Regions from separate parts of the Mesorhizobium sp. DxT genome, predicted to be linked through region 2. Evidence: riboswitches for the same ligand, from Rfam matches in the RefSeq annotation. Region 2 holds a riboswitch; each other region holds the start of a gene.
The links. Region 2 has a riboswitch for cobalamin ahead of ACVJNE_RS15380 (DUF1636 family protein). Riboswitches for the same ligand answer to the same signal wherever they lie in the genome.

Region 1 (9,771 bases), on a different contig from region 2:
GGTTCTCGACCGAGAACTTCATCGTCGACTTCTCATCGAAGCGATAGCTGGCGGACAGATCGACCGTAACATAGTCCGGCGCCCTGGTGGTGTTGGCCACGTTCGAGTGCTTGGAGGCCACGTAGAGCACCTTTGCCGATAGGTCGAGCTTGTCGGTGGCGGCAAAGTTAAGCTCCGCGCCCGCCTTGAAGCGATCGCGGTTGGGGATGTGGAGCCCATTGTCGAGGTTCACCGGGTCGCGCACGTCAAGCGTGACCTTGCCGCTCCAGCGCTCATCGAATGCGTGCCAGACCGATGCTTCGAAGCCGGTGATGCGTGCACGCGCGACGTTGAACGGGATGTAGGTCGGCGGAACCGACGCGATCGCGTCCCGCAGCCACGTCTGGTAGAAAACGAGATCGACGCTGGTATCGGCGTTGGGCTGCCAGGCTAGCCCGACCTCGTAGGTCTGCGACTTCTCCGGACGCAGGTCCGGATTGGAATAGCCGGGATAATAGAGATCGTTGAAGGTCGGAGCGCGGAAGCCGGTGCCGTAGGACGCGCGGCCGACGAGGCCGGGCACGAATTCGTAGCTGGCGCCGATATTGTAGGTGGTCGCATCCCCGAACTGCTCGTTGTAGTCGTGGCGGATGCCGCTATCGACGGTGAGCGCGCCATAGTCGAGCGAATATTGGGCGAAACCGGCTGCAAGCGTGCGGTCGGTGACTGCAAACGGCACGGACGTGTCGACGCTTTCGCGATAGACCTCGAAGCCGCCAAGCAGCGTGTGGTCGACCAGGCCCGTCGTGAAGCTCTTCTCAGTCGATGCAAGAACGCCATAGCGGGTCGTGTCGAACTCGTCCTCGCCCGGCACGCCGTCACGGAAGTTCGTGCTCAGGTCCACGCCGCTCGAAAATTCCACCGTCGACGACCAGTCGTCTGTGTGGTCGAAGGTTGCACCGGCCTTGCCAGCGAAAGTCGTGGTGTCGACCTCGTTGAAGCCGGGAGCGGTGGCGTCATATTGTGTGCGGCCGCGCGCTAAGAGGCCATCGGCATAGAGCCGGCCCCAGTCGAACTGCTTCGACAGCGAGAAATTGAACGAGCCCTGCATGAAGCCGTCATCATCGGGTTCGTGCCCCCAGGTCGTCGGCAGGGTGAAGTCGTAACCACGCGTGCCAAGGATGCCGCCGCCGACCGAATATTCAAGGCCGTCCACCTCGCCACGAAGATCGGCGGAGAGTTGCGCGCCCCACGGATGGCTGACGCCCGCCGTCACGCTGCCGCAGAAATTGCGGCCGTCACCGCAGGCACCGCCGCGCTTGGTGATGATGTTGATGACGCCGCCCATCGCATCGGCGCCGTATTGCGACGAATGAGGCCCCTTGGCGATCTCGATACGCTCGATCGCCGACAGAGGAATATTGAAAAGCGAGCTGGTGCCGCTGGTTGCCGATGCGGTGCGGACGCCATTGACCAGCACCAGCGTCTGGGTCGAGGACATGCCGCGAAGCTGCACGTTGGACGAAGCGCCCTGGCCACCGTAGCTGGTTATTGAAACGCCGGTATAGCGCTTCAGCAGAGAGGGCAGGTCGGCGGCCGCCGAGCTTGTTATCTCGGCCTCGTCGACAACCGTCACCGACGATGTCGAACGGATCAGCGGCGTCTCGCGCCGCAACGGCGTCGTTACCACGATCGTGTCCAGAACGGTTGTGTCGTTGTCCGTGTCGAGCGCGCTCTGCGCCTGTGCCGCTCCGCATGCCAGCGCGAGCGCGCTTGCCGTCAAAATCCACTGTCTCATGTCTGTCCCCGCTTCCAGGCAAGGGCGCTACGCGCCCCGGTTTCATCAGACCGCAGACGGTTTCAGGCGTGAGGCTTATGACGGGCGAATGCACATCGAACCCCGGCCGTTTCCGGCATGCGGCAACTTTCGATGTCACCGCGACGGACGACCGCGCTAGGACACACCCCGTATCCTGGCTTGGGTGACTGGAACAGGCAGGTCTCCTGGCTCCCGTGTCATCGCCTCCTTCCACCTTCCCGGCCGATCGAGGCCAGTGGCATGTCCGGTAGTTGGCTCAACGGTTACAGTTGCGGGGGCAGCCGCGGCATTGGCCCGCAAAGGCCGCACCGCGTTCCCATTTTCATCCGCCTCGCGGCGGAACCAGTTCCAAGATCGTGCTATCGCGTGCGAAGCCGCTCGTCAACGCAGTTGGATGCGGTTGGATCAACGGGTGATGCCGACCCTGATCGCTTCGAGGATCCGCTGGGCAGCCTTGCCGTCCCCGTAGGGGTTGCTAATTTCGCTGACACGCCGGTAGGCATCGGGAGAATCGAGAAGCTTCTCCGCCTCGCGCACGATGACGTCGGGATCGGTTCCGACCAAACGCGCGGTGCCGGCTGCCACAGCTTCCGGCCGTTCCGTCACGTCGCGGGTGACCAGCACCGGCTTGCCCAGCGACGGCGCCTCCTCCTGGATGCCGCCGGAATCGGTGATGATCAGGTGCGACCGACGCATCAGGTAGATAAACGGCAGATATTCCAGTGGATCGATCAGGAAGACATCGTCGACGCCAGCCAGCGTCTCCCGTGCGGCCTGCTGCACGTTCTCATTCAGGTGGACCGGATAGACGACCTGCACGTCGCCGCGCCGTGCCAGCCGCGCCAGCGCCTCGCACATGCGGCGCAGGCCACCGCCGAAGTTTTCCCGGCGATGCCCAGTGACCAGCAAGAGACGTTTGGCCGGATCGAGATAGGTGAAATTCGAGGCGATCGCGTTTTGCCTCTCCGCATCGCCCTCGATCAGATCGGAGGCCATAAGCAGTGCGTCGATGACCGTGTTGCCGGTGACGACGATGCGCGAACCGTCAATCCGTTCATCGAGCAGGGCTTGGCGCGCCTGCGGCGTCGGGGCGAAGAGCCAGCGTCCGACCACGTCGATGACGCTGCGGTTCATCTCCTCCGGCCACGGACGCATGATGTCGCGGGTGCGCAGACCCGCTTCGACATGGCCTACCGGCACCTGATGGTAGAAGGCCGCCAGCGTCGCCGCCATGGCCGTGGTCGTATCGCCATGGACCAGAACGACGTCCGGCTTGTGCTCGCGGATCACCTTTTCCATGCCCTGCAGCACACGCACGGTGATGTCGGTGAGTGACTGGCCGGGCGTCATGATGTCGAGATCGATATCGGGCTCGATCCCGAAGATGCCGAGCACCTGATCCAGCATCGTGCGATGCTGCCCGGTTACGCAGACGAGGGTCTCGAACGCGGAATCGGCGCGAAACGCCGCCACGACGGGCGCCATCTTGATGGCTTCCGGGCGCGTTCCGAATACGATTGCGACCTTCAAGTGCTGCTCCCCCGTCTCAGGATCACATCATCAGGCCGCGGGCTGCTCGGCCGACGGGTCCTCTCCGGTGACGCTTCCGGCCTCGCTGCTGGTGAAGTAGGCGGATGCCTTCGGCACGGACCCCCGGAACGCGATTCTCCCCTTGCGCATGACGATTGCCCGCGAGCAGAGCGCCGACAGGACGGCCGTCGAGTGCGAGGCAACGACGATTATGCCGCCGGACGCCGTGAACGTTTCCAACCGCCGCTCCGCTTTCGAATGGAAGCGCTTGTCACCGGCGCCGATCACCTCGTCGATGAGGAGGATGTCGGCCTCAAGGGCTGTCATGAACGCAAAACCGAAGCGGGCGCGCATGCCGGCGGAATAGGTGCCGACCGGCAGATCGAAGAAGTCGCCCAGCTCGGTGAAATCGACGATGTCCTCGACGACTTCGGGGATCCGCTTCGGGTCGAGCTGGTGGAGAGCGGCAAGTCGCTGGACGTTTTCCAGGCCGGTCAATCTCAGGTCGATGCCGGCGACCGTGCTGAAAAGCGTGAGGATCTTGCCGCTGTAGGTGCGGGTGCCGCGCGAAAGCGGGAGAATGCCTGCCAGCGTGCGCAGCAACGTGCTTTTGCCGGAGCCGTTGTTGCCGATCAGACCGAGGCGCATGCCTTCGCGCAGATCGAGATTGATGTTGTCCAGCGCGCGCACGAATGTGCGGCTTTCCATCTTGAAGATGGTGCCGCCGAGCAGGTCGCCTACGCCGCGTCCGCGGTCGCGACCGCTGCGCATTACCGGATAGTCGACGCCAGCCTTGGTCAGTTGGATGTGTGTCATCGCCGCAAACTCTTCGTCAGACCTTGAAGATCATCCACCTGCGCGTGACGCCGAAAAGCCAGATCGATACGGCCACCACAAGCAAGGTGAAGGAGCAGGCATAGATATATGAGAGCGCCTCCGGAACGCGGCCGAGCGCAGGCTCGCGAACCACGGCGATCAGATGGGTGAACGGATTGACCATCGCGATCAGGCTCCTCATCTCGCCGCGCTCACCGGCATACCACAGGAGCGGGGTTGCGAAGAACATGATGCCCATAATGGAATTCACTGCCTCCGAAATGTTCGGCAGGAAGGAACTTACCACCATGAAGGTGAGCGCCGTCGCAAATATGAACACGACGGCGATGATAATACCGGGTACCAGCAGCAGCATGGCCGAATTGAAGGTTTCCGGGTAAACCGCGAGGTATCCCGCAAAACCCAGTATGGAAAACGCGAAACGCACCGAATGCTCGGTCATGAAGCGCATGACGCAGGCAAGATAGGTGACATTGCCGTTGCCAAGAATGATCTTGTTTCGCGTCAGGATTCCATACCCTGATGTCACTGCGGCCGAATAAAATACAAACAACGGCAGCCCTATCGAGAGATAGCCGAAATAGTCGTGATGATTTGCCGCGACGGCCGGACCGAGCACGAGAAAGATCACCGTGACACGCAGCAGCGACTGGAAGGTGTAGAACAGCAATCCGAAACGCGTGCGGTGCATCGGAAGCTGAGCGTCGTGAAAACCGAACAGGGACCAGAACCGCCACGACGTGGCGACGGAGCGAAATTCGGCGAGGATGGCTTGCAACGGCTGATACCTTGAATTCTATCCCGCTTGATGCGGCAGCGAGTGTCCCGCGCCGCGCCGGGACACCGTTTGCCCGACCATTGAGGCGGCTGCAAGGTATTTGTTCCCTTTCACCGTTTCCAGGCCAACTGGACAGGGGCGGGGTCAGGGGCTAAGAGACCGCGTCGCCCACGCAGCCGGGATTTCATGTCGCCACCGCAGGTCATCGTCGCATCCGCGCACCCCTACATGCCGGAGATGCGGCTGGGCACCTCCTATCTCGCCGAGGCATTGGCCAATCGGGGCTGGGACGTCCTCTATCTCGACCAGCCGACGTCACTGCTTCATCTCCTTCATCCGAGATCGAGCGACATCGCCCGCAGGAAGCTGGGAAGCGCGGTCGATACGGCGCGTGGCCGCGAGCGGGTGTTTACGACACCGGCCGGCGGTAGCGTCCGGCTTCTAAGCGTTGCGGCCTGGTGGCCACATGTAAACGTTCCGGTTTTTCGCAATGCTTTCATCCTCGATCGCTGGTGGCGCTACACCTACCCTTCGATTACGCGCTACGTAGCTGCAAGCGGCTTTTCGAACGCGCGTGCGCTGTTGTTCGATAGCCCATACTTCCACTCACTGGGCAGTGCACTGGGCGTGCCGACGGTTTATCGCTACGCTGACCGCATCCAGTGCTTTCCCGAGGTGACGCCGGCTCTGGTGGACAAGCAGCAGGACGTGTTCCGCGACGCCGCGCTTGTCGTGCACACGTCCAAGGCGCTGCTCGACGACCTGGGCGGACGCGAGGGCAAGACGCTTTACCTGCCCAACGGCGTCGACATCGACCGGTTTTACGGCTCGTGGGACGAGCCGGAGGAGTTGCGGGGCATCGCCCGGCCGAGGATCATCTACGCCGGCACGATCGGACCATGGTTCGACTGGACAGCATTGCTGGCGGCCGCGCAGGCCTCTCCTGATCTGCAATTCGTGCTGCTGGGTAAAGTCACGACCGATCTGCCGCAGGCCTTGCCCGCCAACGTCCATCTGATTGGGGCGGTGCCTTTCGCACGGATCCCATCGTTCCTCGCCAACTGCCAGGCGGGCATAATTCCGTTCGACGTTGCCGCCATGCCGGAACTCGTGAACGCGATAAATCCGCTCAAGCTCTATGAATACTGCGCCGCCGGCCTGCCGGTCGTCAGCTATGCATCAGCCGAGATCGAGGCGGCCGCCGGACACGTGCGGCTTTACCGGACGCCCGGCGAATTCGCGGAAGGTGTCAAAGCGGTACTCGCCGAGGAAACCGCGCCGGCACGCGAAGCGCGCCGGGCATGGGCAGACGGAACGTCCTGGCGTCGGCGCGGCGAGGAATTGGAGCGCGCTATTCTGGCGCTGTAACGGCCTCGCTCGAAGCCAGGCGATCGATCGCAACATCGTCGCGCTCAAGCACCACATCGAAAAGTGGCCTTGCGCGCGAAAGCAGCGGAAAACGGTGCGGCTGTGACGGCTCGACCAGAACCGTTACGAGCCCCTGCCGCCGCGCCTTGTGCAGCATGGCTGCGGTTTCGACCGTGGCGGCTGGATCGCGCAGCGTGAAGACATGGCGCCAACCGGGCTGGCGAGCCAGCTCGTCGGTGTCGATGACAAGGTGGGTCGGCTCCAGCGTTCGCCAGTCGCTATCCCACCGGTCATAGGCGAGGCCGGCATCCTTGACTGCGCCGCCCCACCTCGTGGCGATGTCGGGCCCGATCACGCCGACGAGGCGCAGCAGATCGGCGCTGGTGCCGTGCAAGGTCGCTTGCCGGATGATCCTGGTGCCGACTGGCGATTCCTCGACGCGCTTGCGCAAAAGGTCGGACCCTGCCGCGCCCAGCGCATCGTAGAACTCCTCCGGCCGCTTTGGCAGGGCCGGCGCATGCGCCTGCATCGGACGCATCGCCTGCCGGATCTGGCGCAGCAACTGCGGAATGCCGCCGATCCGCCGGTTCTTGGCGAAAGCAACGAAGGCGTTGCCGAGCCGGTAGCTGTGGGAGACGCGCAACTGGGTGTTCTCGGTGGCGAGCTGGCGATTGACCTTCTCCAGCTCCCGGAGATAGCCGCCGATTTCCCGCATCCCGTTGTCAGAGCTCATGAATGCAACGTCCTTCAGCGCCACCGCCGTGCGCGCATCGCCCGAACGGGCCGCATTGCGACCGGATCCCGGTCCCGCGCGAAGGCAGGGGAGTTCCTTGCATCCTCGGGATGCTCTCTCTAGAGAGGCTGATGTCGCAGACATTCCTAGCGAAATCAAGAAGGCTCCCATGAAGGTCCTGGTCTACGCCAGCGTCGGACTCAACCTCATCGACGGCTCGACCATCTGGGTCCAGAGCATCGTGGAAATCCTGTCGCAACAGCTCGGTTGCGAGGTAATCGTGCTCAGTCGCGACCCTCTTGCCGGCAAGGGCGCCGTACCGGCACTGGAGCGGCTCGAGAATGTGCGCATCGTCTGCTACGGCGACTTCGAGACGATCGTCTTGGAGCATCCAAAGCCCGGCGACAGCGCCGGAATCGCAAAGATCGTTGAGCACATCGACAAACAGGACGGTCTCGACCGCATCGTCGTGCGGGACACGGAGACCGCGCTGGCGCTCGCGCGCGTCGGCGGACTGCGGGCGCGGGTCTGGTCCTATCTGCTGGAAAGCCCATCGCTCGACCTCGACGAGGACCGCTCCGCGATGGCGGAGCTGACGGAGAAGGCCGGAGGACTGCTGGTCCAGTCCGATACGCAGCGGGGCCTTCTGGAAGCGGTCTTCACCGGCGCGGCAAACAAGGTGTCGGTCCTGCCGCCGATGGTCAAACCGGTGGCGGTCGAGAAGCGTCCCACCGCATCGGGTCGCCAGCCCGTGCGCCTTGTCTATTCCGGCAAATATTCGGCAGACTGGAACGTGGAAGCGTTCTTCGACATTCCTGCCGCATGTCGGGCTGCGGGGCTGGAAGCTACCGTCTCGATGATCGGCGACAAGGTCCACAACGAAAAGGACGATCCGGGCTTTCGTGCCCGGATCCTGGAAAAGTTCAAGTCGACGCCGGGCATCACCTGGCACGGCGCGATGGATCGCGAGGTCGCGATGCGGGAATCCGCAGGCCACGATCTCGGCCTTTGCTGGCGTACAGACGCGCTCAACGATTCGCTGGAAATCTCGACGAAGTTCCTTGAATTCGCGAGCGTCGGCGTGCCGTCCGTCGTCAACAGGACTGCCGCCTACGAGGCACTTCTGGGTGCGGACTATGCCTATTTCGCGGAGACGATGGACGACGTGATTTCAGCCGTGCGTGGCGTCGCCACCGATCCGGGCCGGCACGACGCGATGCGGCAGCGCTGCCTGGACCTTGCCGCGGGCTTTACCTACGAGGCCGCCGCGCAGCGCCTGCGTAAGGCTTTGCTGCTCGAAAGGCCGCGCCGCGCCGCCAGCCAGGCAAAGCCGAAGGTGATCGTCGCCTCGCATGACTTCAAGTTCATCGACACCGCGCTGAAACGGCTCGCGGAGGCCGGCGACTGCGAAATCCTGCGCGACCACTGGTATTCGGCCTCGACCCATGACGAAGCCTACAGTCGCTCGCTGTTGCGCGACGCCGACATCATCTTCTGCGAGTGGTGCGTCGGTCAGGCGGTCTGGTACAGCCGCAACAAGCAACCGCACCAGAAGCTCTATGTGCGGCTTCACCGCTTCGAGGCGTTTAGGCCGTTTCCACGTGAGGTGGTGGGCGATGCGCTCGACGGTGTGATCGTCGTGAGCGATCATTTCCGCGAGATTTGCCTGCGGGAATTCGGCTGGAACGGCGAACGAATCAGCGTGCTGCCGCAATATTGCCTGGCCAATCAGCTTCGGCGTGACAAGAATCCCGGCGCCGAAAAGACGCTCGGTTTCGTAGGTATCAACGGCTACCACCACAAGCGTTTCGACCGAGCCCTCGACATCCTGCGCATCGTTCGCCGCAGCGATCCGGAGTTCCGCATGCGCGTGCGTTCCGCTATGCCGTGGGAGTTCGAGTGGATCTGGAAGGACAACACGCCGGAGCGCGAGGCGTTCGAGACGCTTTTCCGTCGGCTGAATGCCGATCCGGACCTGCGGGACGCGGTGATTTTCGACCGGCCGGGCGCCAACATGGCCGAATGGTATCGCAATGTCGGCTTTATCCTGTCGACGTCTGAAAGCGAGGGCTGCCACACCTCGATCGCGGAAGGCATCTGTTCCGGAGCGGTGCCGATCGTCATCGACTGGCCCGGCGCGCGGTCGGTCTACGGCGACGCGGCGGTCTTCGAGACCGTCGAGGACATGGCGCGCGCCATTCTGGCTGTCGATGCCGGCGCGCGCGCGGGGATGACCGAGATGCAGGAGACGGGTGCGCGCGATTTCGACATCGCCCGCACGGTCGACCATCTGGCGGGATGGTTTCGTAGCTGACGGCCCGACCGCCGTCAGTCCCGTTGGTTGCGGCGTGACAACGCGCTTTCCCATGAAAGCGCATGTCCGACGATCGTGTCGAGATCGTCATAGGCCGGCTTCCAACCGAATTCGGCGCGGGCAAGGCTGGAATCGGCGACGACGGCCGCGGCGTCGCCCGGCCGGCGTGGGCCCATCTCCACGGTGAAGTCCTCGCCGGAAACGCGACGCACCGCGTCGATGACTTCCAGCACGGAATAGCCGTGGTTGTAGCCACAATTGGCGATGAGGTTGCCGCCGCCGGACCGCAGGCGCTGCAGCGCCAGAAGATGCGCAGCCGCCAGATCCGACACATGGATATAATCGCGCACGCAGGTGCCGTCCGGAGTCGGGTAGTCGTCGCCGAAGACGGTCAGCGCCGGCCGCTTGCCGAG
Region 2 (9,771 bases):
GGTCACGTCGACGCGGGGGCGCCCGATAGCGGCAGGCGGCAGCACCTCGATACCGGTGACGCGCCCGGTCGCATGGTCCCATTGCGGGCGGCAGCCCATCAGCGCCAGCCCCTGCGCGATTTCCTCGCCGCCGGTACGCAGGGAGGCCGAGCCCCACAGATCGATCACCATCGCGCGCGGATAGTCGCCGTGGTCCTGCATATAGCCGCGCACGACCTCTTTTGCCGCCGCCTCGCCGAGCGCTGCGGCGGTCGGCGTCGGCAGCGTGCGTGGATCGGCCGTGAACAGATTGCGCCCGGTCGGAAACACATCGGTGCGGCCGCGCGCCGGCGCACCCGAGGGGCCTGCGGCAATGCGCCGGCCATCGAGTGCGACGAGCAGCGCTTTTCGCTCCGCTTCGGCGCTGGCCTTGCGCACCGTGTCAGTTTCCCCGTCCGGGCTGCGGCCATAGATGTGCAACCCGTCCTTGACCGCGAAGTCCTTGAGATCGCACAGCCACGCATCGATCTGCAGCAATGCCTCGTCGGGGTTGTCGGTCGAAACGCTTGCATCGCGGGCCAGGCCGGTTTCGGCCGCGGTCTCCATGATCAGCTTCGCCAGCCGGTCGCGCCGCCGCCGGTCGAGCCCGTCGGCCTGTGCGTACTCGTCGACCAGCCGCTCCAGCGCCTGCTGCTCTTGCGTCAAGCCCGCGCCGACCAGTGCCGGCGTCAGGTGGCCGAGCGTGACTGCTGCGATGCGCCGCTTGGCCTGTGCGGCCTCGCCGGGATTGCTGACGATAAAGGGGTAGATGACCGGCAGTGCGCCGGCGACGATCTCGGGGAAGCAGCCGCTCGACAGCGCGACCGTCTTGCCGGGCAACCACTCGAGCGTGCCATGCGCACCCACATGCACCAATGCGTGGCAGCCAAGCGCTTGGCGCAGCCAGACGCCGAATGCAACGAGCGCATGGCGCGGCGGAAGGGCCGGATCGTGATAGTCGACGCGCCTGTCGGCGGAACGGCCGCGATCGGGTGCAAGCGCGACGGTGATATTGCCGAACCGGGCCGCGCGGAAGCGGAACCTGCCTTCGGCTGCATCGTCGGCAGGGTCGCCCCAGGCCGCCTGCAGCGCTTGGACGGATTCCAGCGGTAGGTCGGAAAGGGCGTTGCGATAGACATCAAGCGCAAGTGCGTCGCTTTCGCGCTCAAGCAGCCGCATGAGTTCGCGCGCCGAATCTGGAATCTTCTCAACCGAATAGCCGGCGTTCTTCAGGTCGCGCAGTATCTCCAGCACGCTTTGCGGCACATCGAGGCCGACGGCATAACCGGTACGGCCGGCCGCAGCCGGATAGTCGGGAACGAGGATCGCCACGCGGCGCTCGGCGGGCGGCGTCGCTTGCAGACTGAGGAAAGCCTCGATGCGGGCGGCCACCTGCTCGACCCGGTCGAGCTCCGGCCGGTTGACCGTAGGTCTCAACGCCAGTTGGGCGTCTGGTTCCGCCGTGTGCTTGAAGGAGATTGCGCCGGCCATCAGCCGGCCGTCGAGTTCCGGCAGGACCACGTGCATCGCAAGGTCTGCCGGCGCCAGCCCGCGCTGGCCTTCCGCCCAGGCGTCCCGCCTCGTCGTGGCAATGGCTACCTGAAACACCGGAAGGCCGATGTCGTCGAAGATGTTCTGCTCGCCGGGTTCGGCACCGGTGGCGAAAGCCGTCGCGGTGACCAGCAGCGGCGGCGCGAAACGCTTCACCACGTCCTTGAGCAGAGCTCGCGCCGCGTCGTCGCGCAGGCTGGCAACGAAGACAGGCAGGGCACGGATGCCGCGTGCCTCAAGTGCACTCGCCAGCGCGTCGATGGGCGCGACGTCGTCCGCCAGCAGCATCGATCGATAGAACAGCAGCGGCACGACGGGCCTGCCATCCGGTTCGATCCGTTCGGGAGCAACGACACCTTCGCCAGGCAGATAGTAACCAGCTTTTGCGATAGAGGCCGCCGTTGCCGCCTCGACCTCGTGGCCGGCCAGCCGCGCCATATGGCGCAGCGCCAGGGCGAGATTGGCCGGCCCGCCCTCGCGGAAACAGGCCAGCAGGGCATCATACTCGACGTCCGGGATCGTCGAGAGCCCAGCCAGCCGCTCGTCGCGCTCGCGGCATTCACCCGGCAGCAGCGCAAGCGCGATGCCGTTTCGCCGCGCGGTTTCCGCCAGTCTGTCGCAGCCATAGCGCCAGTAGTCGTGGCCGCCGAGGAGGCGCACCACCACGACCTTCGCCGTCCCGCCCGCGCCATCGAGCCAGAGGTCGACGGACATCGGATGCCGCAGGTCGCGCAGGGCCGCCAGCCGTAGCGAAGGCAACGCGCCGTCGGCGGCCTTCCACGCCCGTGAAAGCGCGGCAAGATCGCTGTCGGAGAAGGAGAGCGCGATCATCTCCGCTGGCTGCATGGCCAGATCGACGGGGTCGATCAGGTCGTCCAGCGAGGCGGAAGATGTCGCGAGGATGTGCATCGTCTCAGGCGGCCAGCAGCCGCTCCACGGCGGCGCGGTCGAGCCCCTTCAGGCCGATCACGACGAGCCGTGTCGCCTTCTCTTCGCCGGCTTCCCAGGCGCGGTCGTAGTGATGCGACACGCGCGGGCCGACCGCCTGCACCAGAAGGCGCATGGGCTTGCCCTCGACATGGGCGAACCCCTTCAGGCGCAGGACGTTCTCAGCCTCAGCAGCGCTTGCCACCTTGCGGGCAAGCTCCTCGGGGCTTGCGATCGCCGGAAGGTCGATGACGAAGGAGTCGAAATCGTCGTGCTCGTGATCTTCCTCGTCATCGTGGTGCGTCTTGCGGTTCTCGATGTCGTTTTCGACGGCGAGGCCGAGGCCGAGCACGGCGCCTGCATCGATGCGGCCGTTTGCGACGGCTACGATCTTGACCGCGCGCGGCAGATGCTCGGCCACCGCTGCTTCGGCCCGGCGTCTGGCGGCATCGTCCAGCAAGTCGCTCTTGGACAGCACGATCAGGTCTGCGCAGGCGACCTGATCCTCGAAGACTTCCTCTACCGGGTCTTCGTGGTCGATCGATTCGTCCGCTGCCCGCTGCTGTTCGAGCGCGTCGCGGTCGCCCGTCACCTCGCCCGCGGCAAGCGCGGGTCCGTCGACCACTGCAACCACGCTGTCCACCGTCACGCGGTTGCGCACGGCAGGCCACTGGAAGGCCTGCACCAGCGGCTTGGGCAGGGCGAGGCCCGACGTCTCGATCAGGATATGGTCGACCTGCGTGCCGCGCGACAGGATCTTGTCCAGAGCCGGCACGAAATCGTCGGCGACGGTGCAGCATATGCAGCCATTGGCCAGTTCGACGATGTCCTCCTCGGAGCAGTTCTCGACGCCGCAGCCGCGCAGGATTTCGCCATCGATGCCGACATCGCCGAACTCGTTGACGATGACGGCGAGTTTCCTGCCGCCGGCATTCTCTATCAGGTTGCGGATGAGCGTGGTCTTGCCGGCGCCGAGAAAGCCGGTGACGACGGTGCAGGGGATGCGCTGGACGGACGTGTTCATTTGAGATCCTGAAGGTTGGCTGCGGTGGGGACGCGGGCGATGAGGCCGCGCTTGAGCGCTTCCGGCCGACTGCGGAACGGCATGAAACCATCGGATGAGCCGGCAAAGAGCTCCGCGCCCGCAACGAGGTCTGCGGCGTTGTCGGTGTCGAGTTCGCCGAAGATGTAGCTCCACGAGCCGGCGCGCAGCACGGCGGCGCTCAGGCCTCGCTTGCAGTTGCCGAGGCAGGCGACCTGCCTGACGTCGACCGTGCTGCCTGCTGCGGCCTCGCGGGTGGCGTCGGCCAGCGCCGATCCGGGTCGTGGAAAGGTTTCGGCCGGCGTGCCTGGATAGCGGCAGGAACTGCAGACGATTATGGTAACCGCGGACGCGGTCTCGCTATCTGGCGAAGAGGCATCGAGGTCCGGCTTCAACTCGCCGGAAATTATGTCCGTCACATTGCGCTCCTTGCCCGGGAACACCCGCCGGGCGGTCAGGATTGGGTCTGCGACGGCAGGTCTCCTGGCTCACGGATCGCTGCTCCTGCCGCCTTCCCGAAGCACCCGCTTCAGTGGCATTCGACAGGAACTATCCGTCTACAGTTGCGGGGACAGCTACGGATTTGCCCGAAAGCGCACCGTATTCCCTCTTAGCCTGTCACCTCGCGGCGACAGGACCGTCGGCGTCCATTTAGGTCGCCCGAGGTAAGGCTGTCAACGCGGCTCGATTGAAGGTTGCGGCAGCCGATGATTGCGCTATGGTGAAAGCGTCGTCGGTTTCCGCAAGGGACCAGAGGGAATGCGGTGAGGGCCAACAGCGCCCGATTCCGCGGCTGCCCCCGCAACTGTAAGCGGAGAGCCTTTCCCCAAAAGCCACTGGAGCATTCGCTTCGGGAAGGCGGGGAAGGGCTGTGACCCGCGAGCCAGGAGACCTGCCGCTGACTATCGCAACACGTTCCCTCGGGTGGAGGGGAAAGGACGAATCATGGCTACTTCATCTGGCGCTATCGGTGCCGCTTCTTCTCAATCGCGCCTCTTGCAGCTCTCGCTCGCAGGTTTTCTGGGCCTGTTCATCACCGGCTTCGTGGGCTTTTCCCATATCGAAGTGATGCACAATGCCGGCCACGACTACCGCCATTCGATGGCATTTCCCTGCCACTGATACGAGAGTTAAGCCATGACCATATTTCGTAACGTCGTGTTCGTCGCGGCGCTCTCCGGGCTGTTCGCGGGTTTCGTGATGACCGCCATGCAGGTTGCCTTCACGGTTCCCCTCATTCTCCAAGCCGAAGCCTATGAAGGCGCAGGCGAAGAAGGTGCTGCGGCTGAAGAATCACACGATCACGGTGCAGCCGGGCACAGCCATGGCGACGAGGCGTGGATGCCCGCCGACGGGCTGGAACGAACCCTCTACACCGCCCTTGCAGCCATTGTGACCGGCATTGGCTTCAGCCTGCTGCTGGTTGTTGCATCCGAACTGGTTGGCGGGATCGCCGGCTGGCGGCAGGGACTATTCTGGGGGTTCGCTGGTTTCTCGGTGTTCACGCTTGCACCCGGACTAGGCCTGCCGCCCGAACTGCCGGGCATGCCTGCCGCCGATCTCTTCGCGCGGCAGGCATGGTGGATCGGTGTCGTCATTGCCACGGCCGGTGGACTCGCGCTTATCGCGCTGACGCGGTCGGCGGCGCTGGCGGCCCTGGGTGCCGTGCTGATCGTGCTGCCGCACGTCATCGGCGCTCCGCAGCCGGAGAGCCACGATACGCTGGTCCCGGCCCATCTCCACCACAGCTTTGTTGTGGCGGTGACCGTGACCAACCTCGTCTTCTGGCTGGCTCTCGGCGCCATAGTTGGCGTGCTGCGGCCGCGTTTCGCGCAGGGGCTCGGCGAGCCGCAAAGCAGCCTTGCCTGACCCGACCGGTACGCTGACTTTCGTCCTCGGCGGTGCGCGCTCCGGAAAGAGCCACCACGCCGAGGACCTTCTGTCAGCAGAGCCGGCGCCCTGGAGCTATATCGCGACGGCGCAGGCGCTGGACGGCGAGATGGCGGAGCGGATCGCTCACCACCGTGCGCGCCGGGATTCGCGATGGCAGACCGTCGATGCGCCGCTGGACCTCGTCGACGCGCTGGAAGCGTTGCCCGCGGGTCGTCCGGTTCTTCTGGATTGCCTGACCCTGTGGCTGACGAATGTGATGTTGGCCGAGCGGGACGTAGATGCCGAATCGCAGCGGCTGGCCGATGCCCTCGCCAGCCCACATGGGCGCTGGGTTGTCGTCGCAAACGAGGTCGGGCTCGGGATCGTGCCGGACAACGCGCTTGCGCGCCGGTTTCGCGATGCTGCGGGTCGCCTCAACCAGATGGTCGCGGCGCGCGCTGATAGCGTGGTCTTTATGGTCGCCGGCCTTCCGATGAAAGTGAAGTGATGCGCGAGATCGACGAAAAGCAAGCCGAGCGCCATAAGGCCAAGATGGAGAGACGCAAGGCCGTCCAGGACGCCGAGGTCGCCGGCAAGACGGTCGAAAAGGGTCTTTTGGTCGTCAATACCGGGCCGGGCAAGGGCAAGTCGACCGCGGCGTTTGGCCTTGCCTTGCGCATGTTGGGACACGGACGGCGGGTCGGTGTCGTGCAGTTTATCAAGGGCGCGTGGAAGACAGGCGAGACGCAGGCGCTCGAGCGCTTCGGAGACATGTTCGTCTGGCACGCCATGGGCGAGGGGTTCACCTGGGAAACGCAGGATCTCGCCCGCGACGTGGCCGCGGCCGAGCGCGCATGGGCGAAGGCGCAGGAGATGATGGCCGACGAGAGTTTCGGCCTGGTCATCCTAGACGAGCTCAACATCGCTCTGCGCTACGACTACCTCGACCTCGGCAGTGTCGTGGCTACCCTGAAGACGCGCCGGCCGGACCTGCATGTCGTCGTCACCGGACGCAACGCAAAGCCCGAACTCGTGGAGGTGGCAGACCTCGTCACCGAGATGGGGCAGGTCAAGCACCACTTTGCCGCCGGCGTGAAGGCGCAGGCGGGCATAGAATTCTAGAGAGCCAGCACACTTGCGGCGCCTACGCCGGCGAGGCTGATCAGCAGCGCGTCGGCTGTCCGGTAGAGCCGCAGGGCGCGGCGGATATCGGCAGCGTTGGCTTCGCGGCGGCCGCCTTCGCCCATGAAGATGTCATCGACCAGCACGCCGCCATAGGAGCGCGGGCCTGCCAGTGCGAGGCCGAGCGCGCCCGCCATGGCAGCCTCCGGCCAGCCCGCATTGGGCGACTTGTGGTATCGCGCATCGCGCCAGACCGCGCGCCATGCTTCCGCCGGCGATGCGCCCGGCACAAGCGCGGCTGCAGCGCAGATCAACATTGCGCAAAGCCGCGAGGCCGGCAGGTTGACCAGATCGTCGAGCCGCGCCGAGGCCCAGCCGAATGCAAGGTGGCGTGGTGTCCTGTGGCCGATCATGCTGTCGGCGGTGTTGATTGCCTTGTAGGCAATTCCGCCGGGAAGCCCGGCAAGGGCCAACCAGAACGCCGGCGCGACCACGCCGTCGGAGAAATTTTCCGCAAGGCTCTCGATTGCGGCACGGGAGACACCGGCTTCATCGAGGCTCTGCGGGTCGCGGCCAACGATATGCGAGACGGCTTCGCGGCCGGCCTCCAGCCCGCCGGCCTCGAGTGCGTCGGCAACTGCCTCGACATGCGCCGCAAGGCTGCGCTGGGCCAGCAGGCTGCTGGCGAGCACTGCAAGCAGCAAGAAGCCGATCCAGCCGGCAAGAAACCATTGCAGCACCAGTCCTGTCCCGACCGAAAGCACAACCAGCAAGAGCAGTGTTATGATGCCCGCCATGCGGGCTGTGGACGGCGAGTCGGCGTCGCGATTGAAGCGCGTATCCATCCATGAGATCAGTCGACCGACCCATGTCACTGGGTGTCCGATCGCGCGAAACAGGCGGTCGGGATAGCCGACGGCGGTTTCGAACAGCAGGGCAAGAAAGGCGATCAGCACGAACATGACGGCAAGCGGCGTTGATGGATCATTCGGAACGGTGGAACATGGCGGCAGCCTGTCGCGGGCTGAAAGGCTTTACCCAGGCGCGCCGAAACCCTGGCTCGACCTGTCTACCGGCATCAACCCGCACTCCTATCCGCTGTTCGAGCTGCCCGCCAGCGTCTTTGCACGTCTGCCCGAGGAAAGCCGAGCCAATGAACTCGCGGCGGTGGCGGCAGCGGCTTATGAAGCGCCGTCCGCAGAGTTCATCGCCGCGGCGCCCGGCACGCAGGCCTTGTTGCCACTAGTAGCCGAGCTGGTGCGGCCGGGGAGCGCGGCCGTGCTGTCGCCTACCTACACAGAACACGCGCGCGCGGCGGCGCTGGCCGGTCACGCCGTCGTTGAAGCGCGGGATTTCGATGCCTTGTTCGAAGCCGACGTCGCGATCGTCGTCAACCCGAACAATCCGGACGGGCGTGTCTGCCTGCGAGACGGCTTGCTTCGACTGGCCGCGCACCTTCGAACCAAAGGCGGTTTGCTGGTTGTTGACGAGGCGTTCATGGATGTCGGTCCCCGCCATCAGAGCCTCGCGCCGGAGGTTGAGGCGGGCGGCATCGTCGTTCTGCGCTCGTTCGGGAAGTTCTTCGGTCTCGCCGGTATCCGCCTCGGGTTCGCACTGGCAGCATCAGAGCTGGCAGAAGACCTGCGGCGTCGGCTCGGTCCGTGGGCGGTTTCAGGTCCGGCGCTGGAGATCGGCTTGCGTGCACTTGCCGATACCGGCTGGCAAGAGGCAATGCGCGAACGGCTCCGGATGGACGCCGACCGGCTTGATTCATTGCTTGGCCGGCACGGGTTGGCCGTTTCTGGCGGCACCGATCTCTACCGCTTCGTGCGCGTGCCCGGTGCGGGGGCTGTTGCCGCGGCACTGGGCCGACAGGGCGTGCTGGTGCGCAGCTTCGATTTCGACGAGCAGGCCCTGCGCTTCGGCCTGCCCGGAGACGAGGCCGCGTTCGGCCGCCTCGGCGACGCGCTCGCAACGGCCGTCGAGCGGACCAAACATGGTTAAAGCTCGGATTCAGTGATTGTTGGTGATTTTTCGTTAAGCGTGACTGGAGGCGGGCAGGGCGGCGCGTTCCCTTGCCTGCAAACTCCAGTTTTGTATGCGAGTTTTCATGCGTCCTTTCCGACCTACCGCGATGTTTGCGGCACTTCTCGTCTTGGCCGGCTGCTCAACGGGCTCGACCATCGATGCGCTGCAATCGATCAAGCCGTCGAACGAGACGACCAGTTCGATCGTGCGCCCCGTGACACCGCAGACCGCCGTAGGCGCCACTGCATCAGCTTATCCTGACGCATCTCCGGCGGCGATCGCCGCGCTGAATGAGCCGGATAGGATCGACACCCCGGCCATGCAGCAGGTGGCAATGGTGGCGCCGCAGTCGAGGCCCGCAGCGCCGCCTGCCTCCGGCCCGCGCCCCAAGGTGATTTCGCAGCGCTTCAGCGACGCAAAGCCTATGGACTTCGGCAAGATCACGCCGCAGCACCATCTGGTGCACGGCGTCGACGTCTCGCGCTGGCAGGGCGACATCGACTGGGCGCGGCTGCGCAGCCAGGGCGCAAATTTCGCATTCATCAAGGCCACCGATGGTGGCGACCATCTCGATCCGATGTTTGCCAAGAACTGGAAGGGTGCGGCGGAAGCCGGGATCAAGCGCGGCGCCTACCACTTCTTCTACTGGTGCCGCACGGCCTCCTCGCAGGCTGACTGGTTCATCCGCAACGTGCCGAGAGAGGCAGGCGCGCTGCCGCCGGTGATCGATGTTGAGTGGAACCATCAATCGCGCTGCAAGCAGAAGCTCTCGCCGCAGCTCGTGCGTGAAAAGATGCAGGTCTTCATGGATCGGCTGGAGCGTCATTACGGCCAGAAGCCGATCATCTACGTGACGCCCGACTTCTATGAGGACAACCTCAAGGGTGCGTTCAACGGCTATCCGTTCTGGCTGCGCTCGGTCGCGGCCCACCCGTCGAAGCGCTATCCCGGCCGCGAATGGGCCTTCTGGCAATATTCCGGCACCGGCCTGTCCAAGGGCGTCAAGGGCGAGATCGACCTCAACGTCTTCAATGGCGACGTCGCAACCTGGTATCGCTGGCTGGGGCGCAACGTCCACGGCACCGCGATGGCGCGAAACTGATCCTCGCCGACCTTTGACAACACCCAAACCGCCCGGCAGTGCCGGGCGGTTTTTCGTTGTCGATCCCGATCAGTCCTTGCTGCGGGGGCCATCGCCACGCTTGCCGGCG
Region 3 (9,771 bases), on a different contig from region 2:
CCGGCAGGTCGCCCTATTTCGACGACCATCTCTTCGACGGACTGCTTCACATCCGCTGCGTGAGAAGCCCGCACCATCACGCGCGCATCCGGCGCATCGACACCAGCGAAGCCGAGCGCATGCCGGGTGTGGTGAGGATCATCACCGGCAAGGACGTGCCGCATAATCTCAACACGCTGCTGTCGCTGCTCGACTTCGGCCTCGATGACGAGCCGCTGCTTTCCGACAAGAAGGTCGCCTACAAGGGCGAGCCGGTGGCGGCCGTGGTCGCCGAGACCGAGCGGGCAGCACGCGACGCGGTCGCCAGGGTGCGGGTCGATTGGGAGGAGCTTCCAGCCGTCTTCGACGTTGAGGAAGCGGTCAAGCCGGGCGCGCCGGTGGTCAACGAGGTCTACCCGAAGAACCTCTTCGTCTATCACGGCCGCTACGACCACCAGAAGCTGCGCTACGGCGACGTGGAAGCGGGTTTCCGTCAGGCCGACCGCATCATCGAAGGGCGATACCAGATGTCGCCGATCGAGCAGGCGCCGACGGAGACATGCGGCGCGATCGCTGCCCCCGAGACCAACGACCGCTACGTCGTCTACACGTCCACGCAGGCGCTGTTCTTCTCGCTCGACACCACGTCGAAGCTGCTCAAGACGCCGTCCAACCGGCTGCATTTTATCGGCGGCACCGTGGGCGGCGGCTTCGGCGGCAAGGTCGATTCCCTGCACGAGCCGATGGCGGTGCTGGGCACCATGCTGACCGGGCGGCCATGCAAATACATCTTCGACCGCGAGGAAGAGATGCAGGTGGGTGCGCCGCGCGGCGCGGAACGCTGGTACCTCAAGGACGGTGTGATGAACGATGGGCGCATCGTCGCCCGCAAGTTCGTCGGCTATTTCGACAGTGGTGCCTATACGCGGCTTTCCAGCTACGCCATCATCAAGGGCGTGGGGCACCTGCCGGGGCCTTACACGATCCCCAACGTCTATGCCGACGTCTATTGCGTCTTCACCAACCGGACGCCGGCCACCGCCATGCGCGGCTTCGGCATTACCGGTGTCGATTTCGCCATCGAGGCACATATGGACAAGGTGGCGCACGAGGTCGGCCTCGACCCGATCGAACTGCGCATCCTCAACGCCTATCGCGACGGTGACATGAAGGCGCATCGCCGTCTCGCCAAGAACACGGCGCTGATCGAGTGCTGTCAGGTGGCCGCCGAAAAGGCCAAGTGGCCGCTCAGCCAGGCTGCCAGCCAGGCATCGTCTCTGCGCGATGGCGGCGGCGAGCGCGGCCGCTTGCCCGCTCATACGGCGACCGACCAGAACGGTCTCGTCACCGGGTTCACCGCGCAGAGTTACGCCAAGAAGTCCAGGGCGACGCAGCCATCCGCGACGCCGCCGCCCCAGATCGCGCGACACGAAAGTGCGCCGGTGACGCCGCGTGCCGAACAGCCCCGGCCGCAGCCTGCGCAGCCCGCCTCTGCCCCGCCCCCGCCACCGGCCGCAACCGAGCAGCGGCACACGCGGTTTTCCTCCATCTCCGGCCTCAGGAGGCGATGACATGACGATCCATCGCGGACGCGGCTTTGCCTCGATCAACTATCCCATCGGCATGAATCTCGGTGGCGACCCCTCGCAGGCGCTCGTCCACTCCAATCCCGGCGGCAAGTTCATGGTGGCGCTGTCCTCCATCGATCTCGGCCAGGGCATGAAGTCGGTGACACGCCAGATCGCCGCCGAAACACTCGGCGTGCCGGTAGAGGATGTCTATGTGGATACGGCCGACTCCGACACCGGTCCGCACTGCATGGGCTCCTTCGCCTCACGCGGGACGCACCGCGTCGGCAATGCCGTCATTCAGGCTGCGCAGGAAGCGCGCGCGGTCATGCTCGAAGCGGCGGCCGAGGAACTGGAGGTCGACCCCGCCGACCTCGTAACCGACGGCAAGGGCAACATCCACGTCAAGGGCGCGCCCTCGAAATCGATCACCACGGCGGAAGCCTGCGGGGCGGCGCAGTTCAAGCAGGGCCGCACCGTGTCGGGGCGCGGCATCTTCCTGATCCCGCTGTCGGAGGTCGATGCGGATACCGGCGAGATGACGCCGGTGTCCTGTTTCGCCCATGCAGCGCTGATCGTCGATGTCGATGTCGACGACGAGACCGGTGAAATCGATGTCATCCAGATGAACAGTGCCTATGAGCTTGGGCGAGCGCTGAACCCGCGCCTTGTCGAACAGCAGCTCGTGGGCGGCGCCTGGATGGGTATGAGCCATGCCGCGTGGGAGACCACGGAACCCTACTATCCGGAACGCAGCCACGGTCCGCTCGACTTCAACACCTATCTGATGCCCGGGCCGGGCGACATCGCCCCGCATAACATCGCGATCCTCGAGCGTCCCGCGCCGGATGGCCCCTTTGGCGGCAAGGGGCCGGGCGAAATGTGCGCCAATCCGGTGCTGCCGGCGATGGTCAATGCCGTTTTCAACGCCGTTGGCGTCCGCATCGACGAATTGCCCATCACGCCGGAAAAGGTGCTGCGCGGCATCCGCGCCAACGGCGGTGCGCAGCCGCAGGGCCGGCGGGGCTGAGGGCTTCTAGGATGCAGGTGCTCTACGATCGCCAACGGGGTATTCCATGCCGATAAGACGTTCCATCGTCGGCATAGACAGCCCCGATCGCCTCGCAACCTCGCTGCGCGATGCGCAGTATCTGGCCGATGACAGCCTGGCGACGGCTGCATATCTCGCGCTGGCGCTCGGCAAGCCGCTGCTGCTCGAAGGCGCACCGGGCGTCGGCAAGACCGAGGGTGCAAAGGCCATCACCTCCGTGCTTGGACGCCAGCTCGTGCGCCTGCAATGTTACGAAGGCATCGATTCCGCCCACGCGCTTTACGAATGGAACTATCCGCGCCAGATGCTGGCGATCCGCCAAGCGCGGGAGGAATTCGTCAACATCTATGCCGACGACTTCCTCATAGCGCGGCCCATGCTGGAAGCGCTGCGCCATCCGCGCGACACGGTGCTGCTGATCGACGAGATCGATCGTGCAGACCACGAGTTCGAGGCGTTCCTGCTGGAGTTCCTGTCCGATTTCTCGATCTCGATCCCCGAACGCGGCACGATCCGCGCGCAGGAGCATCCGGTGGTCGTGCTGACCTCCAACCGCACCCGCGAGCTTCACGAAGCCCTGCGGCGGCGCTGCGTCTATCACTGGATCGATTATCCTCATCCGACGCGCGAGGCCGAGATCGTAATGATGCGCGCCAGCCAGGTGGCGCACGACACGGCTTATCGCGTGGTTGCGGCGGTCGGTGCGCTGCGTGCCGAGCCGCTTGCGAAGCCTCCCGGCGTTGCGGAGACCGTGGAGTGGGCGGAAGCAGCGACCTTGCTGCACGAGCAGGGCGCTGCGTGGCCGGCAGCGTTCCGGCGGGCCATCGGCGTGGCGTTGAAGGACCAGGACGACCTGACCTTTCTCGAATCCCGCCTGGACGACATGCTGCGGGAGGCTGCGGCGTGAACGATCCGCTTCCCCGTCCGCTTCTGCCCTTCGTCGACTTCGCGACCCTGCTGCGAACCAACGGTTTCGCGGTTGCGCCGGAGCAGACACAGACATTCGTCGCTGCGGTGGGACTGCTCGGTCCGCGCTCGATGGAGGAGATTCACCGCGCAGCCCTCGCCACAATCGGCCCGTCGCCGGATCGCCGCGACGAGTTCGATGCGCTGTTTCGACTGGCCTTCCTCGGACAATCGCTCCCGGCCGCGACCGGCGAGCCGGACGAGGACGAACTGGAGGCCTATGACGATCGCGACGGCGGGATGGAGCCGCCTGAAACCGACGAGGCCGAAGAGTCGGGCGGCACGCCGACGGGGGCGGAGCGTTTGTTCAATCGCCGCTTTGCCGAGCTCTCAGAGGCTGAGGCGCTGCGCCGTTTCCGCCGCCGCGCGCCATCGGAGCTGCCGCGCAGGCGCTCGCGGCGGCTTGTCGCGGGTAAGGGGCGCGGGCGTCTCGACATGCGCGGCGCACTGCGCGAAGCGGTCGCGCGCGATGGCGAGGTCGTGCATCTGCCGACGCTCGATCGCAGGCAGCGCCGCCGGCGTATCTTGCTGCTGATCGACGTGTCCGGATCGATGAAGGACAACACCGACACCTATCTGCGCTTTGCCCATGCCTTGGCGCAGGCGACGGACAGGCTCGAGGTCTTCACTCTCGGAACCCGCCTTACGCGCATCACGCGGGCACTCCGCCGGCGCAGCCGCGACCAGGCGCTTGGGCTCGCCTCGACGCTCGTGGCGGACTGGGATGGCGGCACGCGGCTTGGCGATGCCTTGCAGGCATTCCTCGCCGTGCCGCGCTTTTCCGGTTTTTCGCGCGGGGCGCTGGTCGTCGTTCTTTCCGACGGATTGGAGCGCGGCGACCACACCGCCATGACCGATGCGATGCAACGCCTGGCGCGGCTTGCATGGCGCATCCTGTGGCTGAGCCCGCTTGCCGGCGGTGCGGCCTATACCGCCGAGACCGGCGCGCTCAGGTCGGTGCTGCCATTCATCGACCGGCTCGGCGATGGATCGAGCGCGCGCAGAGTCTGCGCGGAGGTGCTCGGCTTCGAACGGAGACTGTCTGCATGAAGATCATCGACGCGCATCATCATATCTGGCGGCAAGCGGATTTGCCCTGGCTTCTCGGGCCCACCCAGCCGCGCATCTTCGGCGCCTATGACGCGATCAAGCGCGACTACCCTATCGAGGAATATCTGGAGGACATAGCCGGAAGCGGCGTCGAGAAATCCGTTTATGTGCAGGCGAACTGGGCGCCCAACTGGGCCGAGGACGAGGTCGCTTGGGTGCAGGAAACGGCAGATCGCACCGGCTGGCCGCATGCAATCGTCGGCTATTGCGACATGACGGTGCAGGACGCGCGACCCGCCCTCGACAAGCTTGCGAAATATCCGCTGATGCGCGGCATCCGCCAGCAGTTCCACTGGCACGAGAACGACCAGTACCGTTTCGCCAGGACGCCCGATCTATGTCGTGACGCCAATGTGCAGCGCAACGTCGCCTATCTGAAGGATTACGACTGGAGCTTCGACCTGCAGGTCTTCGCCGACCAGATGGACGGGGCGGCCGAGCTTGCGGAAGCATGCCCCAAGATAACGTTCATCCTCCAGCATGCCGGCATGCTGGAGGACCTTTCCGACGACGGCCGCGCCACGTGGAAGGCGCAGATGCGCAAGCTCGCAAAGCAGGAGAACGTCGTCTCGAAGCTTTCGGCCTTCGGCACCTTCATCCACCAGAACGACGCTGCGCACATCGAGCGCATCCTGCACGACACCGTCGCAATCTTCGGCGCGAAACGCTGCCTCTACGGCTCCAATTTCCCCATCGAGAAACTGTGGACCAGCTACGGCGAACTGATGCGCGCCTTCCTGAAGGCCGCGAACGACCTCAGCGCGGGACGGCAGAAAGCAATCTTTTACGACACGGCAAAGCGGGTCTACCGGCTTTGAGCATCAGGCAAGGGAGGGAGAGGGACCATGGCTCTTGAAATCAAGGTTCTCGACTATGGCGACATCGAGCTCGAATCGAGCTTCCTCGTGCTCGGCCGCAACTGCGGCATCAGGGCGCGTGTCTACACCTATGGGTTTCTGATCCTCGGCGGGCAATATCCGATCGTTGTCGACACCGGATTCCGCGACAACGCGATCATGGAAACGCTTGGCATGCGCGGCCTGCAGTTCCATGAGCAAATGATCGAGAACCAGCTTGCCCGGCACGGGGTGAAGCCCGGCGACATACGCTACATCTGCCATACGCATCTGCACATCGACCACGCCGGCAAGGACGACCATTTCCCGATGAACACGACGGTGGTGATAAACCGCCGCGAGATGGAATGCTCGGTCTCGGGGCTCATGCATCCGCAATATCCGAAGCCCGACATCATGCATCTCGTCGAAAGGCTGCACACGCCCGGCGCGCTGCGCTTCGAGGACCTGGAGCTTTCTGGGCCGGTGGAGCTGATCCCCGGCGTCGTGCTTGAGGCCGCCAACGCCCACACCGAGGGCTCGATGAACGTCCATGTCGAGACCGCCGAGGGCCGCGCCACCATCTGCGGCGATGTGATCTACGATATCCAGAACCAGATCGTCGAACCATTCGACCAGATCCAGGCGCACGAGCCGCAGGTCACCGGCAACCATGCCGGATCGAAACGCTCGGAAAAGGCCGCGATCAAGAAACTGCTCAACGGTTCGCGCTTCCTGCTGCCGGTGCACGACAAGCCGGCCAAGGTGGAAAACGGCCAGATTGTCGGCCGGCTCGACATGGCGGTGCCGGGCCCGGTGAGCCAGACGGTGCACCGCCGCAACTGGTTTCCGGCCTAGGTTCGGCAGCACGAGGAGGGGACAATGGCGCACGACGCAGCAAGACCGCACTTCCGCGATCTGATCGACGAACACGCGCCGGTGCGGCAGATCGGGTCCGGCTTCATCTTCACCGAGGGGCCGATCTGGCATCCGCTCGAGCACCATCTGCTGTTCTCGGACATGCCCGGCGACGTGCGCCGGCGCTGGGACCGCGACGGCGTGCGGGAGGTGATGCGGCCGGCCAACAAGGGCAACGGCATGACCTATGATGCCGACCTCAACCTGCTGGTTTGCGAGCACGCCACGTCGAGCGTAGCGCGGTTCGGGCCTGACGGCCGCCGCGATGTGCTCGCCAGCCATTTCGAAGGCAGGGAGCTGAACAGTCCGAACGATCTGTGCGTACACTCCAGCGGCGCGATCTATTTCTCCGACCCGTGGTACGGCCGCATGGCGCATTACGGCGTGGAGCGGCCACGCCAGCTCGGCTGGCAGGGCGTGTTCCGCATCCCGCCCGGACAGGTCGGAGGCGAGCCACAATTGCTGGTCGACCGCTACCTCTTCAGCCAGCCCAATGGACTGTGTTTCTCGCCCGACGAGACGCAGCTCTATGTGAACGACACCGAGCAATGCAATATTCGCGTCTTCGACGTGAAGCCGGACGGCACGCTGGGCGGCGGCCGCCTGTTCGCGTCCGGCATCAAGGATACGTTGAAGCCGGGCGTGCCCGACGGCATGAAGTGCGATGCGGACGGCAATGTCTGGGTGACGGCGCCGGGCGGTGTATGGGTCTACGATCCGGCAGGGCAGCTTCTCGGCAAGGTTTCGATACCCGAACTCCCGGCCAACCTGCACTGGGGCGGGGAAGACTGGCGCACGCTGTTTGTCTGCGCGTCGACCTCGGTCTATGCCGTGGACGTCAAGATCGGCCCGCGTATCGAACCTTTCATGCGCCCGCGTGCTGCTGCGCGCTCAGGCCCATCGGCCAGCCAGCCCGTCGCTGCGGCCGGCGATGGCAGCTTCAAGCTCGACACGTCGCGCTGCGCACTCATCATCCAGGACATGCAGAACGATGTGGTGATGGAAGGCGGAGCCTTCGCAGATTCCGGTTCGCCGCAGCACTGCCGCGAGCAGAACGCGATCGAGAATGCGCGCCGCCTCGCCGAACATTGCCGCGCGGTCGGCGTGCCGGTGATCCATGTCTGGTTCGAGGTGGACAATGCCGGACGCGGCATGACGCTCAATGCGCCGCTGTTCGAGAACACCATGCAGGCCAACGCGCTGGTGAAAGGCAGTTGGGGCGCCCAGCCCGTGCCGGGGCTGGAAGCGCAGGCGGGCGACCATGTCGTCTCCAAGAACCGCATGAGCGCCTGGGAAGGCACTAGCCTGGAAACCGTGCTCAAGGCCGAGGGCCGGGATACCATCATCGAGACCGGCGCGTGGACCAACATGTCCATCGAGCACACGGCGCGGACCGGCGCCGACAAGGGCTACATCATGATCGTGCCGGAGGATGCCTGCTCGACCATGAACGCCGACTGGCATCGCGCCTCGATTGACTACGCGTTGCAGAATGTCGCCGCCGTGACCACGACGGATGAGGTTCTGCGGGCGCTCGGAGCGGCCGGCTAGCGCCCGCTCACCCGGCTGCGCAACATTGCTCGCGGGAAATCTCACGCTACGCGTTGACACTGTCCGCGTAGCAGATACTAGATGTAGTCGTCATGGTTCTTGCGAGTCGGATTGGACTCAAGAGCTAAGAGGGAAGCCGGTGCGCATGTAGTGCAAGGCCGGCGCTGCCCCCGCAACTGTAAGCAGTGAGCTTGCGTCGAGTTACGCCACTGGTGCGAGAGCGCCGGGAAGGCCGACGAAAGCGGCGACCTGCGAGCCAGGAGACCTGCCGTGACGAACACACACGAACCTCGGGCGGGGTGTCCCGATGGTGCGCGTTGCTGATGCGCGGTCCGCCGTGCGCCCCGGCATGCGTTCCGCGAAATCCCCGTCCAAAACCTACGGGGACAAGATGCCGGCAACCTCTACTCAGCACACCAGCGGGACCGCACCGGTTCCGATTTCCATCGGAACCGCCGACCGGCCAGCGGCCGAACCGGGCTACCGCGTCATTCGCCGCAACGGCGCTGTCACGCCCTTCGACCCGACCAAGATCACGGTAGCGCTGACCAAGGCGTTTCTGGCGGTGGAGGGCTCGACGGCGGCCGGCTCGCGACGCGTCCACGACGTCGTTGAGGAACTGACCGAGCAGGTTGTGTCCGCGCTCACCCGTCGCGTTGGCGAGGGGCGCACATTCCACATCGAGGACGTGCAGGACCAGGTGGAACTCGCGCTGATGCGCGGTGAAAACCACAAGGTCGCGCGCGCCTATGTGCTCTACCGCGAGGAGAGGGCGCGAGAGCGTGCCGCCGGGAAGGCGACCTCGACCGAAAGCGCCGTGCCGTCCCTGCAGGTGAAGGCGGAAGACGGATTGCTCCTCCCGCTCGACGAAGCGCGCCTTGCGCAGATCGTCGAAGAGGCCTGTGCCGACCTTGATGCGGTCTCGTCCACGCCAATCCTTGCCGAGGCGCGGCGCAACCTCTATGACGGCATCACGCTCGACGAACTGTCTCTGGCACCGATTCTCGCCGCGCGCACGCTGGTCGAGCAGGAGCCGAATTACGCCTTCGTTTCCGCCCGCCTGCTGCTCGACAGGTTGCGGCGCGAGGCGCTGACCTTCGTTTCCGGCCGGGCCGAGCAGGCAACGCAGGCCGAGATGTCGGCCCGTTATGCGAGCTATTTCCCCGATTTCATCAAGACCGGCATCGAGGCTGAGCTGATCGACCCGGAACTCGGCCGTTTCGATCTGGCTCGTCTCGGCGCGGCTTTGAAGCCGGAGCGCGACCTGAACTTCCAGTATCTCGGGCTCCAGACCCTCTACGACCGCTATTTCCTGCATACCAAGGGCAAGCGCTTCGAGCTGCCGCAGGCCTTCTTCATGCGCGTCGCGATGGGGCTGGCGATCCGCGAGATCGATCGCGAAGGCAGGGCGATCGAGTTCTATGACCTGCTGTCGTCGTTCGATTTCATGGCCTCCACGCCGACGCTATTCAATTCGGGGACGACGCGGCCGCAGCTTTCCTCCTGCTTCCTGACCACCATCGGCGACGACCTCGACGCCATCTTCAAGGGCGTGAAGGACAATGCACTGCTTGCCAAATATTCGGGCGGGCTTGGCAACGACTGGACGCCGGTGCGCGGCCTTGGCGCCCACATCAAGGGCACCAACGGCGAGAGCCAGGGCGTCGTGCCGTTCCTGAAGGTCGCCAACGACACCGCCATCGCCGTCAACCAGGGCGGCAAGCGCAAGGGCGCGGTCTGCGCCTATCTCGAGACCTGGCATGTCGACATCGAGGAATTCCTCGACCTCAGG

Region 1: it holds a riboswitch for cobalamin, as region 2 does, so the genes downstream of both, ACVJNE_RS05605 (TonB-dependent receptor domain-containing protein) here and ACVJNE_RS15380 (DUF1636 family protein) in region 2, are expected to answer to the same signal.
Region 3: it holds a riboswitch for cobalamin, as region 2 does, so the genes downstream of both, ACVJNE_RS09840 (ribonucleoside-diphosphate reductase subunit alpha) here and ACVJNE_RS15380 (DUF1636 family protein) in region 2, are expected to answer to the same signal.

What each region holds. Positions count from the first base shown of each region.
Region 1 is NZ_JBZFLJ010000002.1:306,164-315,934, reverse strand. Features, by position in the region: gene ACVJNE_RS05605 (TonB-dependent receptor domain-containing protein) at 1-1,777, opposite strand, end outside; cobalamin riboswitch at 1,957-2,160, opposite strand; gene wecB (non-hydrolyzing UDP-N-acetylglucosamine 2-epimerase) at 2,204-3,328, opposite strand; gene ACVJNE_RS05595 (ABC transporter ATP-binding protein) at 3,359-4,144, opposite strand; gene ACVJNE_RS05590 (ABC transporter permease) at 4,161-4,943, opposite strand; gene ACVJNE_RS05585 (glycosyltransferase family protein) at 5,130-6,311, shown strand; gene ACVJNE_RS05580 (hypothetical protein) at 6,295-7,044, opposite strand; gene ACVJNE_RS05575 (glycosyltransferase family protein) at 7,214-9,358, shown strand; gene galE (UDP-glucose 4-epimerase GalE) at 9,373-9,771, opposite strand, start outside.
Region 2 is NZ_JBZFLJ010000007.1:260,793-270,563, forward strand. Features, by position in the region: gene cobN (cobaltochelatase subunit CobN) at 1-2,478, opposite strand, end outside; gene cobW (cobalamin biosynthesis protein CobW) at 2,483-3,520, opposite strand; gene ACVJNE_RS15380 (DUF1636 family protein) at 3,517-3,957, opposite strand; cobalamin riboswitch at 3,995-4,195, opposite strand; cobalamin riboswitch at 4,256-4,452, shown strand; gene ACVJNE_RS15385 (CbtB domain-containing protein) at 4,484-4,660, shown strand; gene ACVJNE_RS15390 (CbtA family protein) at 4,676-5,407, shown strand; gene cobU (bifunctional adenosylcobinamide kinase/adenosylcobinamide-phosphate guanylyltransferase) at 5,400-5,918, shown strand; gene cobO (cob(I)yrinic acid a,c-diamide adenosyltransferase) at 5,918-6,532, shown strand; gene cbiB (adenosylcobinamide-phosphate synthase CbiB) at 6,529-7,494, opposite strand; gene cobD (threonine-phosphate decarboxylase CobD) at 7,493-8,536, shown strand; gene ACVJNE_RS15415 (glycoside hydrolase family 25 protein) at 8,643-9,662, shown strand; gene ACVJNE_RS15420 (EF-hand domain-containing protein) at 9,732-9,771, opposite strand, start outside.
Region 3 is NZ_JBZFLJ010000004.1:108,526-118,296, forward strand. Features, by position in the region: gene ACVJNE_RS09805 (xanthine dehydrogenase family protein molybdopterin-binding subunit) at 1-1,550, shown strand, start outside; gene ACVJNE_RS09810 (xanthine dehydrogenase family protein molybdopterin-binding subunit) at 1,552-2,577, shown strand; gene ACVJNE_RS09815 (AAA family ATPase) at 2,624-3,505, shown strand; gene ACVJNE_RS09820 (vWA domain-containing protein) at 3,502-4,614, shown strand; gene ACVJNE_RS09825 (amidohydrolase family protein) at 4,611-5,492, shown strand; gene ACVJNE_RS09830 (N-acyl homoserine lactonase family protein) at 5,520-6,368, shown strand; gene ACVJNE_RS09835 (isochorismatase family protein) at 6,393-7,979, shown strand; cobalamin riboswitch at 8,056-8,266, shown strand; gene ACVJNE_RS09840 (ribonucleoside-diphosphate reductase subunit alpha) at 8,371-9,771, shown strand, end outside.